Regions from separate parts of the Microbispora sp. NPDC049633 genome, predicted to be linked through region 2. Evidence: predicted binding sites of a transcription regulator. Region 2 holds the regulator's gene; the other holds the start of a gene.

Region 1 (3,409 bases), on a different contig from region 2:
GACCGGGTCGTCTCGATCGCGCTGGAGGCCGCGCGCAACTTCGGCTTCCACACCCTGTCGTGCTCCTCCACCGGCAACCTCGCCGGCGCGGTGAGCGCGGCCGCCGCCCGGGCCGGACTGGACTCCTGCGTCTTCATCCCCGCCGACCTGGAGCCGGCCAAGGTCGTCATGGCCGCGGTGTACGGCGGCCGTCTGGTCGCCATCGACGGCAACTACGACGAGGTCAACCGCTTCTGCTCGGAGCTCATCGGCGACGAGCTGGGCGAGAAGTGGGGCTTCGTCAACGTCAACCTCCGGCCCTTCTACGCCGAGGGCTCCAAGACGCTGGCGTACGAGATCGCCGAGCAGCTCGGCTGGCGCCTGCCCGACCAGATCATCATCCCGGTGGCCTCCGGTTCGCAGCTCACCAAGATCGACAAGGGCTTCCGCGAGCTGATCAAGCTGGGGCTGGTCGAGGATCGGCCGTACCGGATTTTCGGCGCGCAGGCCGAGGGCTGCTCGCCGGTCTCCCGGGCGTTCAAGGCCGGGCAGGACGTGGTGCAGCCGGTGCGGCCCGACACCATCGCCAAGTCGCTGGCGATCGGGAACCCGGCGGACGGGCCGTACGTGCTCGACATCGCCCGGCGCACGGGCGGCGCGGTGGAGGACGTGAACGACCAGGAGATCGTCGAGGCGATCCGCCTGCTGGCCAGGACCGAGGGCGTCTTCGCCGAGACGGCGGGTGGCGTCACGGTCGGCGTGCTGCGCAAGCTGGTGCGCGAGGGGCGCCTCGACCCCGACGCCGAGACCGTGGTGCTGAACACCGGCGACGGGCTCAAGACGCTCGACGCGGTGGCCGAGCACGCCCGCCCCACCGCCGTCATCCGTCCTTCTCTCGACGCCTTCCGTGCGGCATTCGCCAACTGAAAGCGTTTCACCAGGCCCATCGGCAGCAACGAAAGCGAGCGAACAATGAGCGTTTCCGTGCGGATTCCGACGATTCTCCGGACGTACACCAACGGAGCCGCGGAGGTGAGCGGGGAGGGGGGAACGCTTCGAGAGGTTCTGCAGAAGCTGGACGCGGACTACCCCGGCATCGGCGGGCGCATCCTGGACGAAACGGGTAAGATTCGGCGTTTTGTCAACGTCTACGTCGGAGAAGAGGATGTCCGATTCGCCGACGGTCTGGACACCGCCACGCCGGACGGGGTGCAGATTTCGGTCATCCCCGCCGTCGCCGGAGGCTGAGCCGCCGCACCGGCGCCGAGCACCTGACATGCACTTCTATGGCGAAGAAGTCGGGCGGTGCTATGGCAAATGGTGTAGCTCTCAACTATTCAACAGCAAAGTGAAAATTCTTCGGTCCTGCTTAGAGCGAACGCCAAGTAGTAGTTTGCGGATTGACTCTGTTGTCCTACGCCTTGACACGGGTATGGTCGAGGACGATCGACAAAACCGGGGGCTTCTTGGTGGTCCCCAGCCCAGCAAGAGGAGTCGGAAGTGGCGCAGGGCACCGTCAAATGGTTTAACGCGGACAAGGGCTACGGCTTCATCGCGGTAGACGGTGGTAAGGACGTGTTCGTCCATTACTCGGCAATCCTGATGGACGGCTACAAGGCCCTCGAGCAGGGTCAGCGGGTTGAGTTCGACATCACGCAGGGTCAGAAGGGCCCCCAGGCGGAGGCCGTACGGGCCGTCTGATCCCGTCATCGACCTTGGAAGGCCCGGCGCACGAAGTTCCGCGCGCCGGGCCTTCCGCTGTGTCTCCCGCGTCGCGCGTCGGGGCGCTCACTTCCGCCGTCTTCCTTCGTCGCGCTTGGTCGCTTCGCTCCCGCGCGCTCCTCAGTCCAGACCGGCGGCGCGCCCCTCCGGCTTGCTCTGTGTCTCCCGCGTCGCGCGTCGGGGCGCTCACTTCCGGCGGGTCCGGTGTGACCTGCTGCGCTCGTTCTGGACATACCGTCCAAGCTGGTCAGGGTGGCTTCCGCTTGCACTCTCGGGGGGAGAGTGCTAAATACTTGTTTGGCACTCTGAGGTCGAGAGTGACAACAATCGGGATCGGGGCGATGGGGCCCGCGCAGGGATAGCGGGCTCAAGCCGTCGCGGGCGTCGGCTCGGTCCGTTGAAGACACCCTGCTACTGGGAGGTCTAGCCTAATGGCAGCCAAGATGATCGCGTTTGACGAGGACGCCCGGCGCGGTCTCGAGCGCGGTATGAACCAGCTCGCCGACGCCGTGAAGGTGACCCTCGGCCCGAAGGGCCGCAACGTCGTGCTGGAGAAGAAGTGGGGCGCCCCCACGATCACCAACGACGGTGTCTCCATCGCCAAGGAGATCGAGCTCGAGGACCCGTGGGAGAAGATCGGCGCCGAGCTGGTCAAGGAAGTCGCGAAGAAGACCGACGACGTCGCCGGTGACGGCACGACGACGGCTACCGTGCTCGCTCAGGCGCTGGTCCGCGAGGGTCTGCGCAACGTGGCCGCCGGCGCCAACCCGATGGCGCTGAAGAAGGGCATCGAGGCCGCCGTCGAGCGCGTCAGCGAGGAGCTGTCGAAGCTCGCCAAGGACGTGGAGACCAAGGAGCAGATCGCCTCCACCGCCTCCATCTCCGCCGCCGACACCGAGATCGGCTCCCTCATCGCCGAGGCGATGGACAAGGTGGGCAAGGAAGGCGTCATCACCGTCGAGGAGAGCAACACCTTCGGCCTGGAGCTGGAGCTCACCGAGGGTATGCGCTTCGACAAGGGCTACGTGTCCGGCTACTTCGTGACCGACCCCGAGCGCATGGAGGCGGTCTTCGAGGACCCGTACATCCTGATCGTCAACTCGAAGGTATCGGCGAACAAGGACCTCCTGCCGCTGCTCGACAAGGTCGTGCAGTCCGGCAAGCCGCTGGTCATCATCGCCGAGGACGTCGAGGGCGAGGCCCTGGCGACCCTGGTCGTCAACAAGATCCGCGGCCTGTTCAAGTCCGTGGCCGTCAAGGCCCCCGGCTTCGGCGACCGCCGCAAGGCCATGCTGGGCGACATCGCCACCCTCACCGGTGGTCAGGTCGTCAGCGAGGAGGTCGGTCTCAAGCTCGAGAACGCCACCCTCGACCTGCTCGGCCGCGCCCGCAAGGTCGTCGTGACCAAGGACGAGACCACGATCGTCGACGGCGCCGGTGACGCCGAGCAGATCGCCGGCCGGGTCAACGAGATCCGCGCCGAGATCGAGCGCACCGACTCCGACTACGACCGCGAGAAGCTCCAGGAGCGCCTCGCCAAGCTGGCCGGCGGCGTGGCCGTCATCAAGGCCGGCGCGGCCACCGAGGTCGAGCTCAAGGAGCGCAAGCACCGCATCGAGGACGCCGTCCGCAACGCCAAGGCCGCGGTCGAGGAGGGCATCGTCCCCGGCGGTGGCGTGGCCCTGCTGCAGGCCGGCGCCAACGCGTT
Region 2 (3,409 bases):
AGCGGCCCTCGGCGTCCTCGACCACGAGGTCGGGCTCGGCCGGGATCTCGGGGATCCGCCCCCGCCGTGGCCGCCGCCAGTCTCCGGAAAGCACGTCCCGCCCGTACATGCGGGGAACGCTAGCAAATCACGCCATGCGACGGCGGGCCCCGGAACGGCGCACCAGCACGACGATCGTCACGATCACCGCGGCCAGGAAGCCGACGACGGGGAGCGCGAGCAGCGCGAGCGCACCGCCCACCAGTTTGCCGATGTCCCCGGTGAGCTGCTTGCCGACGCCGAACCTCACCCCGTCGCCGTCGCAGGCGAGCTGGTACGTGCCCGCCTGCGGGACGCCGGCCTCGAACAGCAGCTCCCAGGTGGTGCCGTTCAGCGCGACGGTCTGGGAGGTGGCCGGCCGGGTCAGCCGCACTTGCGGGTCGGTGCCGTCGCCGAGCCGGCAGCTGACGTCGGTGGGCTGGTCGACCGCCGCGTAGATGGCGGGCTTGTCCGCGGGGTCGAGCGCGACGCTCACCGACTGCCCGCCGGAGAAGGTCGTGGTGGGCGCGATGTCGCCGATCGTGGAGAACAGTCCGCCGGCGAACCCGCCGACCCCGGCCACCAGCAGGACGAGGAAGAGCGCCCAGGAGAGGAAGACCCACAGCAGGCGGGGCCGGATCGGCCGGGAGCCGCCGTACGGCGGGGGAACGGGGTTGGGCATCCGCAGGGTCGCGCCGGGCGGCACGGCGGTCGCGGGGCGGGGGACCCGCATGGTGACGTCGGCCGGAGCGGGGTTCTGATTCTCGTACATGAGATGAAGAGTCCACCATGCGACTTGCCGTCGATTTGCAGCCCACTTGTCCTGGTGCCCTGCGTCGTCTTGGTGCCCCCTGCGTTATCGCACCACGTGGGGTGGTAGCCGTACACTTGGCACTCGGGAACACAGAGTGCCAGAGTCGGTGTTTCCAGGCACAGGGAGGTGACACATTGCTCGACGACCGCAAGCTCGCCGTTCTGCGCGCCATCGTCGAGGACTACGTGTCCACCAACGAGCCGGTGGGGTCCAAGGCCCTGGCGGACAGGCACAACCTCGGCGTCTCCCCCGCGACGATCCGCAACGACATGGCGGCATTGGAGGAGCAGGGGTACATCACCCAGCCCCACACCAGCGCCGGCAGGGTGCCCACCGACAAGGGCTACCGCCTGTTCGTCGACCGGCTGTCGCAGATCAAGCCGCTGTCGGGCGCCGAGCGCAGGGCCATCGAGACCTTCCTCGCGGGGGCGGTGGACCTCGACGAGATCGTCATGCGCACGGTGCGGCTGCTCGCGCAGCTCACCCGGCAGGTCGCGGTGGTCCAGTACCCCTCGCTGACGAGGTCGTCGGTCCGGCACGTGGAGATCGTCCCGATCGCCGAACGGCGGGTCATGCTGGTGCTGATCACCAACACGGGACGGGTCGAGCAGCGGGTGGTCGACCTGCCCGAGGCCATCGCCGACGACCGGATCGCCAACCTGCGCGCCGTGCTCAACGCGTGCCTGGACGGGTGCGGGCTGTCCCAGGTGCCCGAGACCGTGGCCGAGGTGCCCGAGCGGCTGCCCCCGGAGGACAGGCCCGCGGCGGCCACGATCCTGTCCGTGCTGCTCGAGACGCTCGTGGAACGGCACGAGGAGAAAATCGCCTTCGCCGGTACGGCCAACCTCGCCGCAGCGGATTTCAGCGTCGGCCTGCGCGGCGTGCTGGAGGCGCTGGAGGAACAGGTCGTCCTCATCCGCCTGCTGGGTGAGACCGGCGGGCTGTCCGACATCACCGTCCGAATCGGATCCGAGAACCCCTACAGCGGGTTGCGCGGCACCTCTATCGTGGCCGCCGGGTACGGTTCGGGCGACAGGGAACTGGCCCGGCTCGGAGTGCTGGGCCCGACACGAATGGACTATCCGGTGACGATGGGTGCGGTACGCGCGGTGGCGCGGTACGTCGGCCAGATCCTGGCGGGGTCATAAGTGTCCAACGACTACTACGCGACCCTTGGCGTCCGGCGCGACGCCAGCCAGGAAGAGATCAAGAAGGCGTACCGCCGCCTGGCCCGTGAGCTGCACCCGGACGTCAACCCCGATCCGGAGACCCAGGAGCGGTTCAAGGAGATCAACCAGGCGTACGAGGTGCTGTCCGACACGGGCAAGCGCCGTATGTACGACATGGGCGCCGACCCGTTCGGCGGCGGCGCGGGGGCCGGGGCCGGCGGCTTCGGCGCGGGCTTCCCGTTCAGCGACATCATGGACGCCTTCTTCGGCTCGGCGGGCGCGGCGCGGGGTCCCCGCTCGCGTGCCCGCCGGGGCCGCAACGCCACGATCCGGGTCGAACTCGACCTGTCGGAGGCGGCGTTCGGCACGACCCGCGAGATCATGGTCGACACGGCCGTCGTCTGCGACGTCTGCCAGGGCTCCGGGGCGGCGGCGGGCACCCACCCCGACACCTGCGACATGTGCCACGGACGCGGTGAGGTCTCGCAGGTGACCCGCTCGTTCCTCGGCCAGGTCATGACCTCACGCCCCTGCCCCCAGTGCGGCGGGTTCGGCAGCGTCATCCGGCATCCCTGCATGGAGTGCTCGGGCGAGGGCCGGGTCAGGACCCGGCGCACGATCAAGGTCAGGATCCCGGCCGGCGTCGAGGACGGCACGCACATCCAGCTCGCCGGCGAGGGCGAGGTCGGTCCCGGCGGCGGGCCTCCCGGCGACCTGTTCCTGGAGATCGTCGAGCGGCCGCACCAGATCTTCGAGCGGCGCGGCGACGACCTGCACTGCACCGTCCACATCCCGATGACCGCCGCCGCGCTCGGCACCTCGATCACGGTCGAGACCCTCGACGGCCCCGAGGACATCGACGTGCGGCCGGGCACCCAGGGCGGCCAGGTCATCCCGCTGTACGGCAAGGGCGTCCAGCGGCTCAACGAGACCGGCAGGGGCGACCTGCTGATCCACGTCAACGTCGAGACGCCGGCCAAGCTCGACCCGCAGCAGGAGGAACTGCTGCGCGAGCTGGCGAAGCTGCGCGGTGAGGAGCGGCCGCCCGGCAAGTTCTCCCCGGGTCAGCAGGGCTTCTTCTCCCGCCTGCGGGACGCCTTCAACGGCCGCTGAGCATGAGTGTTCCCGTGTTCCTGTCGGACGCGGCCGGCCGGACGGCGGACACCATCGTCCTGGACGGGCCGGAGGGCCGGCACGCCGCCGCCGTCCGCCGCCTGCGCCCGGGGGAGCGGATCGACCTGACCGACGGCGCGGGGCGGGTGGCCGAGTGCACGGTCACGGCGGCGGGCAAGGACTCGCTGACCGCCGAGGTGCTGCGCCGGTTCGAGGTGCCGCCGCCCCGGCCGAGGCTGGTGGTCGTGCAGGGTCTGCCGAAGGGCGACCGGGGCGAGCTCGCGGTCGAGATGAT

Evidence for each region. The regulator HrcA, encoded in region 2, represses chaperone genes, less so after heat shock. The targets are predictions, from matches to a motif close to TTGGCACTCTCNNNNNGAGAGTGCCAA.
Region 1: a site for HrcA is predicted at 1,999-2,025, ahead of groL (chaperonin GroEL). Genes of this name have one in related genera too.

Annotation. Positions count from the first base shown of each region.
Region 1 covers NZ_JBFAOO010000030.1:31,955-35,363, reverse strand. The annotation lists gene thrC (threonine synthase) at 1-906, shown strand, start outside; gene AB0J39_RS10860 (MoaD/ThiS family protein) at 952-1,227, shown strand; gene AB0J39_RS10855 (cold-shock protein) at 1,480-1,680, shown strand; gene groL (chaperonin GroEL) at 2,133-3,409, shown strand, end outside.
Region 2 covers NZ_JBFAOO010000133.1:10,804-14,212, forward strand. The annotation lists gene AB0J39_RS27700 (DUF3097 domain-containing protein) at 1-109, opposite strand, end outside; gene AB0J39_RS27705 (hypothetical protein) at 128-790, opposite strand; gene hrcA (heat-inducible transcriptional repressor HrcA) at 967-1,980, shown strand; gene dnaJ (molecular chaperone DnaJ) at 1,981-3,114, shown strand; gene AB0J39_RS27720 (16S rRNA (uracil(1498)-N(3))-methyltransferase) at 3,117-3,409, shown strand, end outside.